DNA from 3 places in the Streptomyces sp. NPDC005281 genome. Region 3 is predicted to be linked to each of the others. Evidence: riboswitches for the same ligand, from Rfam matches in the RefSeq annotation. Region 3 holds a riboswitch; each other region holds the start of a gene.
The links. Region 3 has a riboswitch for cobalamin ahead of ABZV42_RS18895 (ribonucleoside-diphosphate reductase subunit alpha). Riboswitches for the same ligand answer to the same signal wherever they lie in the genome.
Positions count from the first base shown of each region.

Region 1: another riboswitch for cobalamin. It lies ahead of ABZV42_RS04170 (CbtB-domain containing protein); the one in region 3 lies ahead of ABZV42_RS18895 (ribonucleoside-diphosphate reductase subunit alpha).
Region 2: another riboswitch for cobalamin. It lies ahead of ABZV42_RS27995 ((2Fe-2S) ferredoxin domain-containing protein); the one in region 3 lies ahead of ABZV42_RS18895 (ribonucleoside-diphosphate reductase subunit alpha).

Region 1 is NZ_JBEXGX010000002.1:332,533-336,715, reverse strand. It holds gene ABZV42_RS04180 (cupin domain-containing protein) at 1-384, shown strand, start outside; gene ABZV42_RS04175 (enoyl-CoA hydratase/isomerase family protein) at 519-1,592, shown strand; cobalamin riboswitch at 1,658-1,804, shown strand; gene ABZV42_RS04170 (CbtB-domain containing protein) at 1,845-2,066, shown strand; gene ABZV42_RS04165 (CbtA family protein) at 2,087-2,845, shown strand; gene ABZV42_RS04160 (hypothetical protein) at 3,006-3,857, opposite strand.
Region 2 is NZ_JBEXGX010000022.1:61,707-65,889, reverse strand. It holds gene ABZV42_RS28010 (S8 family peptidase) at 1-618, opposite strand, end outside; gene ABZV42_RS28005 (hypothetical protein) at 779-1,450, opposite strand; gene ABZV42_RS28000 (hypothetical protein) at 1,643-1,939, shown strand; cobalamin riboswitch at 2,070-2,246, shown strand; gene ABZV42_RS27995 ((2Fe-2S) ferredoxin domain-containing protein) at 2,419-2,808, shown strand; gene ABZV42_RS27990 (HIT family protein) at 2,849-3,316, opposite strand; gene ABZV42_RS27985 (adenylate kinase) at 3,455-3,973, shown strand; gene ABZV42_RS27980 (VOC family protein) at 4,003-4,183, shown strand, end outside.
Region 3 is NZ_JBEXGX010000012.1:152,862-157,044, reverse strand. It holds gene ABZV42_RS18895 (ribonucleoside-diphosphate reductase subunit alpha) at 1-1,687, opposite strand, end outside; cobalamin riboswitch at 1,819-1,975, opposite strand; gene ABZV42_RS18890 (GNAT family N-acetyltransferase) at 2,021-2,539, opposite strand; gene mctP (monocarboxylate uptake permease MctP) at 2,692-4,183, opposite strand, start outside.

The DNA of each region.
Region 1 (4,183 bases), on a different contig from region 3:
ACGGCGCAGACCGGTGGCATGCGCAGATTCGCCGCCGTCAGCGGCACCACGGTCGGCTCCGAGAAACTGTGGATGGGCCAGACCCACGTCGCCCCCTCCACCGCCTCCTCGGACCATCACCACGGAGAGTCCGAGACCGCCATCCATGTGGTGAGCGGGCACCCCGAGTTCGTCTTCGTCGACGACTCGGGGGACGGTCCCGAGGAGGTGCGCCTGCGCACCTCACCCGGTGACTACATCTTCGTGCCCCCCTTCGTGCCGCACCGCGAGGAGAACCCGGACCCCGACGAAGAGGCCGTGGTCGTCATCGCCCGCAGCACCCAGGAGGCGATCGTGGTCAACCTGCCGCGGCTGTACGCGCTGGAGCCGGGGGAGGAGGCCTGACGGAACCAGGGCCGGGCCGCTCGGTGAGTACGGTAGCGGGGAGATCGCCGTGACCGGCGAACCCACCGGACCGTGGAAGGAACCACCGAGATCATGCGCGTCATCGTGGCCCGCCGTCTGACCCGGGCGCCGAAGTGAACGGCACCGAGGCGCCCGGCGCCGGGGAGTCCGTCCTGCTGCGTACCGAGGGACGGGCAGCCCACCTCACCCTCAACCGGCCCAGGGCGCTGAACGCCCTGAACCACGCGATGGTGCGCCGGATCGACCAGGCCCTCACCGCCTGGGAGCAGGACCCCGGCGTCGAGACCGTCGTCGTCACCGGCGCCGGAGAACGCGGACTGTGCGCGGGCGGCGACATCCGGGTCGTCCACGACGACGCGCGTGACGGGGACGGCACCGCGTCCGCCGCGTTCTGGCGCGACGAGTATCACCTCAACGCCCGTATCGCCCGCTGTCCCAAGCCGTACGTGGCGGTCATGGACGGCATCGTCATGGGCGGCGGCGTCGGGATCTCCGCGCACGGCAGCGTCCGGATCGTCACCGAACGTTCGCGCATCGCCATGCCCGAGACCGGCATCGGTTTCGTCCCCGATGTCGGCGGCACCCATCTGCTCGGCCTCGCTCCGGGCGAACTCGGCACCCATCTCGCTCTGACGGGCGTCTCGATCGGCGCTGGAGACGCGCTGCTGTGCGGTCTCGCCGACCACTACGTGCCGTCCTCCTCGCTCCCGCGGTTCGTGTCCGAGCTCGCCCACCGGCCCGTGGCCCAGGTGCTGGCCGCCCATGTGCGGCCCGCGCCGCCGGCCGAGCTCGCGGAGCGGCGCGAGTGGATCGACGCCTGCTACGGCGCCGACACGGTCGAGGAGATCATCCGGCGACTGCTCGCGGTCGGAGACCCGGCCGCCAAGGAGGCGGCGGAGGTCCTGCTCGGCAACTCGCCCACCGCGCTGAAGGTCACGCTGGCCGCCCTGCGCCGGGCCCGGCGGCTCGGTTCGCTGGAGCGGGTCCTGGACCAGGAGTACCGGGTGTCCTGCGCCGCCCTGTCCGCACTGGACCTGGTCGAGGGTGTCCGGGCCCAGATCATCGACAAGGACCGTGAACCGCGCTGGTCCCCGGCCACGCTCGCCGAGGTCACCGACGCCGACGTCGAGCGCTTCTTCGCCCCTCTCGGCGAGCGTGAACTCGGGCTGTCCGACGACGTCTTCTGACGGCCGGCGGGACCTGCCACCTGGGGCGAGAGGAAGATCACCCCGGGCGGCGCGGTCTTGGCCAGGCACCCGGCACACGGTACGGTCGGTCCGATATCGATGACGTCAAGACGGAAGCCGGCGGAAATCCGGCACGGTCGCGCCACTGTGAGCGAGACGCCCCAGCCACGCTGGGCGCCGCGTGAGTCAGACCCGTAGGCGTCATCCTGTGCACCACCGAGATGGGACGCGAACTCCCGAGGAGGTCCTGCCATGGCGCAGACCGTCGCTCCGCCGACAGCCACCACCCCCGCTCTCCCCGCCAAGCTGCCGATCGGTGCGATCGTCCCCTGGGCGGTCTTCTTCGGCATTCTCATGCTGGTCCTGCTGTACTTCGTCGGCGCCGAACAGGGCGCCACCTCCGTCGTCTCCGGCGAGGACGTTCACGAGTGGGTGCACGACGCCCGCCACCTGCTCGGTTTCCCCTGCCACTGACGCGACGGAGAGCACCCACGATGAACTCCGCAACGGTAAGAAACCTCCTCGTACGCGGCATGCTGGCCGGTCTCGCGGCCGGTGTACTCGCCCTGGTCGTCGCCTACTTGCTCGGTGAACCGACCGTCGACAGCGCCATCGGCTTCGAGGAGGCCCACTCCCACGCACACGGGCACGAGGTCGAACTCGTCTCGCGCAGCCTCCAGTCCACCGCGGGCCTCGCCACCGGTGTCCTGGTCTACGGCGTCTCCTTCGGCGGCATCGCCGCGCTCGCCTACTGCTTCGCCCTCGGCCGTGTGGGCCGCTTCGGCCCGCGCGCGACCGCGCTCCTGCTGTCCGGGACCGCGCTCCTCGCCGTGTACGTCGTGCCGTTCCTGAAGTACCCGGCCAACCCGCCGTCGGTCGGCGACCCCGACACCATCGGCAAGCGGACCGCCCTGTACTTCCTGATGATGGTCCTCAGCGTGCTGCTCGCGGTGGGTGCCACCATCCTCGGCAAGCGCCTCGCGCCGAGTCTCGGCACCTGGTACGCCACCGTCATCGCGGTCGCCGCCTTCGCCGTAGTGATCGGACTGGCCTACGAGTTCCTGCCCGTGATCAACGAGGTGCCGCGGGACTTCCCGGCCACCCTCCTGTGGCGGTTCAGGCTCTCGGCGCTTGCCATCCAGACCGTCCTGTGGGCCGGATTCGGCCTGGCCTTCGGCGAGTTGGCCGAGCGTCTGCTGAACCCCCGCCCCGCGACCGTCACTTCGGGCCGGTCGGTCCCGGCCGCGAACTGACCCCTCCGGCACACAAGAGAGCCCCTCGGAAGCATCCGGGGGGCCTCTCGCGTACCGGGGGGACACCCGGTGCCATGGGGCGACTGCTTCGGTGACGGGTGGATCACCCGTCAGGAACGGCGGAAGTCGCCCGGGTTGCCCTGAAGTTGCCGGGCCGGGCTCACCGGCTGTCGGCCTCCACTCGGACCGCTTGCGCCTCCGGGCCGGGCTCGGACGCGCGGCGCTCCTTGACGTGGGCGTATGCCATGAGGCCGAACAGAACGATGAGCAGCACGGCCGACGAGCCCGCGGTACCGAGGTCGAGTCCCCCCTTGGCGAGCGGCTTGGTGAGAAAGTCGCCGGCCGTGGCGCCGAGCGGGCGGGTGAGGACGAAGGCGATCCAGAACAGCAGGACGTTCGACACCGACGGAACCTTCATCAGCGCGACGAGCACTGCCAGCAGTCCCGTGACGAGCAGCGCCCCGCCCAGGTAGCCGAGGCCGGAGCTGTCGGAGAGGAAGTCGCCCATCGACGTGCCGAGCGTGTTGGAGACGAGGATCGCCGACCAGAACAGCGACTCACCACGGAAGGTGACGATGTCCCGGATCTGGAACGTCATTCCGCTCAGTTTCCAGGCGAGGAAGATCGCGAGGAGGAGCGAGACCAGGATGGCGGCGCCCTCGGGGTAGCCGAGACCGAGGCCCTGAGGGCCCCAGCCGAGCGATGTGGCGCCGCCCGAGAGGTACTTGTCGCTGGCGTCGCGGTTCATGAAGTCGGACATCGTGGTGCCGGCCATGCTGGTGGACAGGATCACCGTCCAGTAGAAGAACGGGTTGTACCTGCGTGACCTGAGCTGGACGACCAGTGTCACCACGAAGAGCAGGAAAAGCGCGATCGTGGTCACGAAGTAGCCGAGCTTGAGGGTCTGGGCGAAGAGGTCGCCCGCGGTCTCACCCAGGGTCGTCGCGGCGATCTTCATGACCCAGAACGCCAGAGTCACTTCCGGCAGCTTTTTCATCACGGGCGTCGTCATCGAATGGTACTCCGGCGGTGTGGGGGGATATGGGGGATTTGATCTCTGTCGAACCTTGACAAGACCAACCTGAACGCGTCCTGAACATGCGCGGCATGAATATTGACGTACCGCGCCGCGGTACTTCCGCTCTGAGTCTCGGCATCGTCTCCACCTCGCGCAGCGGCGACCGCCGCTCCGGGCGCAACGCCCCCATGGGGGAGGGCGAAGGGCGAAGGAGCCGTGGGCGCACCGGATCACTTCCGGTTCCACGATGTACGGCGGCGGGGCGCCGGGTGTTCATGACGTGCGGCCAGAGGCGTGCGGCCAGAGGCGCGCGGGGCGAG
Region 2 (4,183 bases), on a different contig from region 3:
GTGCGCGGTGACCCACTTGACCGACTTCACCACGGCGGCCTCGGCCGCTGCCTGGGAACCGCCGCCGTCGCTCTCGCACAGGACGCCCTGGACCCGTACGAGGTCCGCCTTGGGCGCCACCCCGTACTTCGCCCCGCCGATGATGCCGGCGACGAACGTGCCGTGGCCGATGCCCGCTTCGCTGAAGCAGTCACCGGAGTCCCTCGGGCCGACGAAGTCGGCGCCGAGGTGGGCGCGTCCGCCGAACTCGCTGTGAGCGATGTCCATTCCGGTGTCGATCACATAGACGTGAACGCCCTTGCCCGTGGCGGTGGTGGTGAACTTCCCGTTCAGGGGCCGCGACCGCTGGTCCAGGATGTCGAGATTCCACGGCACATGCCGGGTGACGGGCGTTGCCGCGGTCCACGCCGTTCCGGACGACGTCCCCGCCGAGCCGGAACGTGTCGGCGCCCAGCCGGACGACGCCCTCTCCCCGAAGGGCGCCACGGTCTCGCCCTTCTTGTGGGCGGGGAGCGTTCCCCCGGCCGCCGCGCCGGCCTTCCCGCCGCAGGCCGAGGCCCCGAGCACCGTCACCACGGCCACCGCCAGCAAACCGGCCTTCGTCACGTTCCGCGTCACAACATCCCCCGTCTCCCTGCCGCGTACACAGTCAGCGCACAAGACGACTACATAGGCCGGGGCGGTTCCGGCGGGGGCGTGGGCGTGTCGGTGCACGCGCCCGGGCGCGCCACGGATGCTCAGCCGGTCGGCCAGGGCGTCCGTCCGGCGGGCGCGGCATTCATCCCTGTCCTTCCAGGCTCCGGGCAAAGCGTGAGCTCACCGAGTCGACCACAGTGGCCTCCGGTGCGATCCAACTGCCGAAGCGGCCTCCGACCGCGCCGTCGACGATCTCGCGGGCCCGCTCCTCGTCGACGCCGTTGCGGGTGAGGAACCATGTGAGGACCTGCATACAGTGCCCGTACCAGCCACTCTCGGCCTGGGTCCGTTCGGCCACCACCGTGACCAGCCGGGTGCACACGCGCTCCCAGTGCCAGGCGTCGGCCAAGGAGTCGGCGGAGGCCCTGGGCGGTACGAGGGCGGCGAAGCGCTCCGCCAGTTCCTCGAGCCAGTCACGCCATTCGAGCAGGGCCGCGACAACCAGCCGTGAGGTCTCCTCCGTCGTCGTCACGGAATCGGCAGCACAGCACCAGACGCCGACGACCCCACCGTCGGTGTCCCCCTCGCCCACGGACCAGTTCCATCCGCAGGCCCACCGGCCGTACCGCTCCACCAGAAGTTCCGTGACCGGATCGAGCGAGCGCCCGAGATCCTCTTCGACGGCGTCCGCCCCGGGCAGCAGGGCCGCCACCGACTCGGCCAGCGCCTTCGCCGCCTCGGCGTCGAGCTCGAACGGGTGCTGCGACGGGTCCACTTCTGCCCAGTTCAGGGTATGCGCCCAATACTCAGTCACCGTGCCACTTTGCCGTGTGCGGCCACCGAAACACCAACCCAATATCGAGCGGCTGTACCGCAGAGGTGGAGCGCAACGTACGCAACCACCACGCGCCCCCGAGAGGCCCCGAGGGGTACTCGGGAAACGTCCCTCGGGCTTGAGAGGGCCGAGCAAATCCTCGTTGTCAGTGCCAGCTGCAATGCTGGTCCCATGAACGGTGATGAGCAGCTGCTGCGCGGACGGGTCTACGGACGTGACCATGACGATCCTGACCCCGGCCCGCTGCCGCACCGGACGTATGCCGCGCTCATAGGCGGACCACTGGACGGTCTGCTCCTGGACGTCACCGACCGGCAGCCTGAGGAAGTCGACGACGGCGCCGCCCTGTCCACCGAGCTGTCGCGCTGGCCCGGCGGCCGCGCCCTGTACGACCCGCACCCCGACGAGCCTCGCAGACCCGGCTCCGGCGTGACGTGCCGGTTCTACTACGCGGGTGACACACCCTGAACAACGGGGGCGGGCGTGACGTACGGCTTTCCGGGCCCGGGTGACGCGGGCGGGCCCCGCATCGAGTTCTGCCCTGCGAAGGCGGGCCGGCGCAGGTTCCGTAGCTCTCGACGCCCCTCTCCGACGGACTTGATAGCCTCGGCGAGCCAGTCGAACCACATCCGTGGTCAGGGAATCCGGTGCGAATCCGGAGCTGACGCGCAGCGGTGAGGGGGACGGGCGGGGCACAGCGCCACTGGGAGACCGGGAAGGCGCCCCGTCCGGACGAACCCGAGTCCGAAGACCTGCTGGCACCTCCGCACCCCGGAGGACATGTAGGCCAGGCTCCGCGTACGAGCCCCGACCCCCGAGGCATGCCCATGTTCCGTACCGTCTCGCTGCTTCGTACCCCGGACAAGCCGGGCGTGCCCCTGTACGCCTCGCCTCCCGGCTGCCGGTCGAGCTTCACCGATCTCTCCGGACGAGGAGTGTGACGAGCCATGCCTCGACAGAGCTCTGAAGCGGCAGGCACCGAGCGTTTCACCACCGCACCGGCACCATGTCGGATAGTCGTCTGCCGGGACTGCTGCTGCGGAACCCCCAAAGTCACCGGCGTGGATCACGAACGGCAGCTCGCGCGGCTGGCCGAAGAGGTCCCTGTACGCGTCTCGGACTGCCTCGACGTGTGCGAACACGCCAACGTGATCGTCGTCCAGCCCTCCGCAGCCGCACGTACCGCAGGAGCCCGCCCGGTCTGGCTCGGCCTCGTCAACGACTCCGACGCCACCGAGGACATCGCGGCCTGGGTACAGGCCGGCGGCCCCGGTGTCGCTCCCTGCCCCGACATCCTTGACCTGTACGTGTTCACCCCTCCCCGGAGGGCGCGTTGAGAGTCGGCGTCGTCCCGAACGCTCGGATTCCGTTGTCCGTCTAACGAGCGATCGAGTTCTCGCGAAGGTGATCGCGCATGGCGAGGGAAATCTGGTCCGCGTGCTCGCTCGACACTCGTTCCTGTTCGGGCCGCCCGAGCAGTTCGAAAACGCCCGGTCCACGATGTTCCGGCCGCAGATCCGCCATGCGCGGGACGATGTGGAAGTGCACGTGCGCGAAGCCTTCGGCCTCGGCGAACTGGATGACGTAGGTCTTGGCGCAGCCGGTCGTGCTCCGCAGCGCCCGGGAGAGCTTGACTTGCCACATCCCCAGGGCAGCTGCCTCGGCGTCGGTGAGGTCGTGAACCGCGGTGACGTGGCGCCTCGGCAGCAGCACCAGCCAGCCGGGCATCGCGGTGTTGAAGACGTGAGCCACCCGCCAGTGCTGGTCGAAGGCCACGCACTCGCGTGGCGGAAGGTCGTCGAACTCTGCTTCCTTGCCGCATACATAGCAGTCGGGAGTCGTCATGCGCCAAGATCGTAGACCGGTCTCGCGCCGAATGTCCTTCGGCCCGAGGGCGGTTGCCGAGACTGCGCCCTGTGCTGAATCGGTGGCGGGCAGGAGACGCGCGAGCTCTTCTCTGGGCCGCGAGAGTAGGGTGCGGCCGTGGAACGGATCTTGGTGGTGGGAGTCACCGGCGCGGGCAAATCCACGCTCGCGCAAGCCTTGAGCGGGTATCTCGGCCTGCCGTACCACGAGATGGACGCGCTCTACTTCAACGGCCCCGACTGGTCCGTCAACGACAAACTGACCGACGACGTCTCAACCCTCACCGCCGAGCCGTGCTGGATCATCGACTCGCTCGGCTACCCGGCGGTCCGTGACCTGCTGTGGGAGCGGGCCGACACGGTGATCTGGCTGGACTACCCAAGGCGCGTGATCATGCTCCGAGTCCTGCGCCGTTCCTTGAAACGCACCGTCACGCGCGAGTCCCTGTTCGGCGGGAACAGGGAAACCTGGAAAGCCTGGCTGAGCCGGGAACACCCTGCCTGGTGGGCCTGGTCCCAACACGGAGCCCGCCACCGCGACATCCAGCGCCGCGTCGACGATGGCCGCTTCGCTCCTCTCGACACCCTCCGCCTCGACCATCCCAAGGACACCGCGGCCTGGTTGGCGTCGCTCTGAATGTCAGACCCGTCTGTCAGGCTCTGGTTATGGAGATGACACTGCAACTGACGATCGACTGTGCCGACCCGCGGAGGCAGGTGGCGTTCTGGTGCGAGGCCCTGGGATACGTTCCCGAACCCCCGCCGGGCGGCCATGCCACGTGGCGGGAGTACTGGGCAGGCATGGGGGTGCCCGACGAGGAGCTGCCCGAAGGCGCGGGTGACACCC
Region 3 (4,183 bases):
CCGGGAGCGGTCCGTTGCGCTCCGCCAGGTCCGCGGAGGCCTCGTAGGAGGCGAGCATGATCCGCTCGGCGATCCGGGTGGACAGGGCGCGGGCCTCGGGCGAGTCGAAGGGGATCCGCAGCTTGAAGAAGACGTCCTGGAGACCCATCGCGCCGAGGCCGACCGGGCGCCACTTGGCGTTGGAGCGGCCCGCCTGCTCGGTCGGGTAGAAGTTGATGTCCACCACGCGGTCGAGGAAGGTGACCGCGGTGCGCACGGTCTCGTCGAGCCGCTCCCAGTCGATGTCTTCACCGACGACGAACGCGCCCAGGTTGACCGAGCCCAGGTTGCAGACCGCCGTCTCCCCGTCGTCCGTGACCTCCAGGATCTCGGTGCACAGGTTCGAGGAGTGGACGGTGTGGCCCGGCTCCGCCGTCTGGTTGGCGGTGCGGTTGGCGGCGTCCTTGAAGGTCATCCAGCCGTTGCCGGTCTGCGCGAGGGTGCGCATCATGCGGCCGTACAGGTCCCGGGCCGGGATGGTCTTCCTGGCCAGGCCCGCCTCCTCGGCCTTGCGGTAGGCCGCGTCGAACGCGTCGCCCCACAGGTCGACCAGTTCCGGCACGTCGGCGGGGGAGAAGAGCGACCAGACGCCGTCCTCGTTCACCCGGCGCATGAACTCGTCCGGGATCCAGTGCGCGAGGTTCAGGTTGTGCGTACGCCGGGCGTCCTCACCGGTGTTGTCGCGCAGTTCCAGGAACTCCTCGATGTCGGAGTGCCAGGTCTCCAGGTAGACCGCGGCCGCGCCCTTGCGCCGGCCGCCCTGGTTCACCGCGGCGACCGAGGCGTCGAGCGTCTTCAGGAACGGGACGATGCCGTTCGAGTGCCCGTTGGTGCCACGGATCAGCGAACCGCGCGAGCGGATGCGGGAGTACGACAGCCCGATGCCGCCCGCGTGCTTCGACAGGCGTGCCACCTGGTGATAGCGGTCGTAGATGGAGTCCAGCTCGTCCAGCGGGGAGTCGAGGAGGTAGCAGGACGACATCTGGGGGTGCCGCGTACCGGAGTTGAAGAGCGTCGGGGAGGACGGGAGATAGTCGAGGCGGCTCATGAGCCGGTAGAGCGCGGTGACTTCGTCCACGGAGCGGGCCGTGTCGTCCTCGGCGAGGCCGCAGGCCACCCGGAGCATGAAGTGCTGGGGCGTCTCGACGACCTTGCGGGTGATCGGGTGCCGGAGCAGATAGCGGCTGTGCAGCGTGCGCAGCCCGAAGTAGCCGAAGCGGTCGTCGCCCTCGGCGTCGATGAGCGCGTCGAGGCGGGCCGTGTGCAACTGGACGAACGCGGCCGTGCGGTCGGCGATCAGGCCCTCGCGGTGGCCGACGGCGACCGACTCGGAGAAGATCGTGACGCCCTGGGAGGCGGCCTCGACGGCGATGGTGACCGCGAGCAGGCGGGCCGCCAGCCGGGAGTAGGCGGGGTCCTCGGAGATGAGACCCGCGGCCGCCTCGGTGGCCAGTTCGCGCAGCTCGGCCTCGTCGGCGCGGGCGGACCGGCCGCGCAGCGCCGCGGCGGCGACCCGGCCGGGGTCGGCGTCGGGGAGGTCGGCGGTGAGATCCGTCAGGGTCCGCAGCAGCACGGTTCCGGGACCGTCGGTCTCCACCGGGGCCTGCTGCGCGGTCACTGAAGCCGGATCGGCTGGCGCGATGGTCACGTGTGGCTCTCCTCGCTCGGCACGGGGCCTCGCGGGCGGGCGGGGGCACACGGGAGCGCTTTCGGGCAGCAGCGCACCGCGTCCACCGGCCCATTCCGCGAGGCCCGGACGTCGTCGGCACCCGGGCCGGACGGCCGGGGCGCGCTGTCGGCAGGTCCTCGGACTGACGCGAGTACGGGCACACGCAGACGCGAACACGCACAAGTACACCGTTGCGGGACAGTTCCGGATTTGCACCGGATTCCCCTGCGACGACAGCGATCACGAGCATACATCTTGTGCCGGGCTTCGGGACTGCCCCCACATGTTGTGTCCGCTTGGTGTCCGAGAGCGCTACGGAGCGTGCCGGAGCGTCAACTCGTAGGTGAGCAGCCGGATGTCGTCGAGCTCCGGAAGGGGGTTCCAGTCGCGGTCCGGGGTGCGGGTGAAGCCGAGGCGTTCGTAGAGGCGCCGGGCGCTCAGCATGGCGCGCTGGGTGGACAGCACGAGGTGCGTGCAGCCCTCCAGGGACCGTGCGCGTTCGGCACAGGCGCGTACGAGGGCCTCGCCCGCACCCCGGCCGCGCGCCTCCCGCGCGACCGCGAGCATCCGGATCTCGGCCTCCCCGGCGCGCGCGAAGTCGGCCATGGGGCTGCCCTGCGCCACGAAGGTCACGCTGCCGAGCACCCGGTCCCCCTCGACGGCCACCAGCACCTCGGCGACGGCCGCCCGCCCCTCGACGTCCCGCAGTCTCGCGAGGTACCCGTCGCTCTCCCCGAAGTCGAGCAGCCCGTCCCCGAGATAGGCCCGGGCCGCGATCTCGCCGACGACGGGGTACTCCTCGGGCAGGGCGGGCCTGATGACGATGTCCATGCGGGTGAGTGTGCCCGGCCGGCACGGCGACGGGCCGCCGGTTTTCCTCCGGCGGTCCGTCGTCCACGGCAGTCGCGGGGGAGGCGTCCCGCCCGGGCCCTGGCTGGGCCCTGCCTCCCCGGCCCGTGGCTGGGCCCTGCCCGCGGTGCGGCCTAGTGGCTAGCGTCCGCCGTGGCCGGCGGAAGCTCCGTCTCGACCCCGGGATCCCCCGAGTCGGCCGTGTAGTCCCCGGGTGAGGTCTCGTCGACACCCTCCGGGGCCTTGAACGCCCTGAGGGCGAAGGTGAGGACCACGGCCACGGCCGCGTTCAGGACGAACGCCGTCAGGCCGATGTAGCCGATCTCCCCGATGCCGGGGATCGCCTTCGAGCTGCCGCCGAAGTGCTTCTGGGTCGGGGAGGCCACCCCGTAGGCGGCGATCGTGCCGTAGAGCATGCCGACCGCCCAGCCGCCCAGCAGTGCCCAGCGGTGGAACCAGCGGGTGAACAGCCCTCCGACCAGCGAGGGGAAGGTCTGAAGGATCCAGATGCCGCCCAGCAGCTGGAAGTTGATCGCCACGGTCTTGTCCATGGTCAGGACGAAGACCAGCGCGCCCACCTTCACCAGGAGCGAGACCAGTTTGGAGACCCTGGTCTCCTGCCGCGGGGTCGCGGCCGGGTTGATGAAGTCCTTGTAGATGTTGCGGGTGAAAAGGTTCGCGGCCGCGATCGACATGATGGCCGCGGGCACGAGCGCGCCGATGCCGATGGCGGCGAAGGCGACGCCCGCGAACCAGTCGGGGAACATGTTCTCGAAGAGCTGCGGGATGGCGAGCTGGCCGTTGGTGACCTTCACCCCGGCCGCGATCGCCATGAACCCGAGCAGGGCGAGCAGGCCCAGCATCAGCGAGTACAGCGGCAGGATCGTGGTGTTGCGGCGGATCACCTCCCGGCTGCGGCCGGACAGCGTCGCGGTGACCGAGTGCGGATACATGAACAGCGCCAGCGCCGAGCCGAGCGCGAGCGTGGCGTACGTCCACTGGCCCGCCTCGGCGGGGACGAGCCCGCCGGCGCCGGCGGCCGTGTACTTGGCGCTCGCCGCCTTGAAGATCTCGTCGAAGCCGCCCAGCTTGATCGGGATGTAGATGACGGCCACCGCGATCACGATGTAGATCAGGGTGTCCTTCACGAACGCGATCAGTGCGGGGGCCCGCAGCCCCGAGGAGTAGGTGTACGCGGCCAGCACGCCGAAGGCGATGAGGAGCGGCAGGTCCTTGACGAACCAGTTGGAGGACGCGCTGCCGCCCACGCCCATCACGTCCAGGACTGCCTGGATGCCGACGAGCTGGAGCGCGATGTAGGGCATGGTCGCGAGGATGCCGGTGACGGCCACGGCGAGCGACAGGCCCTTGGAGCCGAAGCGGCCGCGCACGAAGTCCGAGGTCGTCACATAGCCGTGCCGGTGGGAGACCGACCACAGGCGGGGCAGGAAGGTGAAGATCAGCGGATAGACCAGGATCGTGTACGGCACGGCGAAGAAGCCGGCCGCGCCCGCCGCGTAGATCAGCGCGGGTACGGCGACGAAGGTGTACGCCGTGTAGAGGTCGCCGCCGAGCAGGAACCACGTGACCCAGGTGCCGAAGGACCGTCCGCCCAGGCCCCATTCG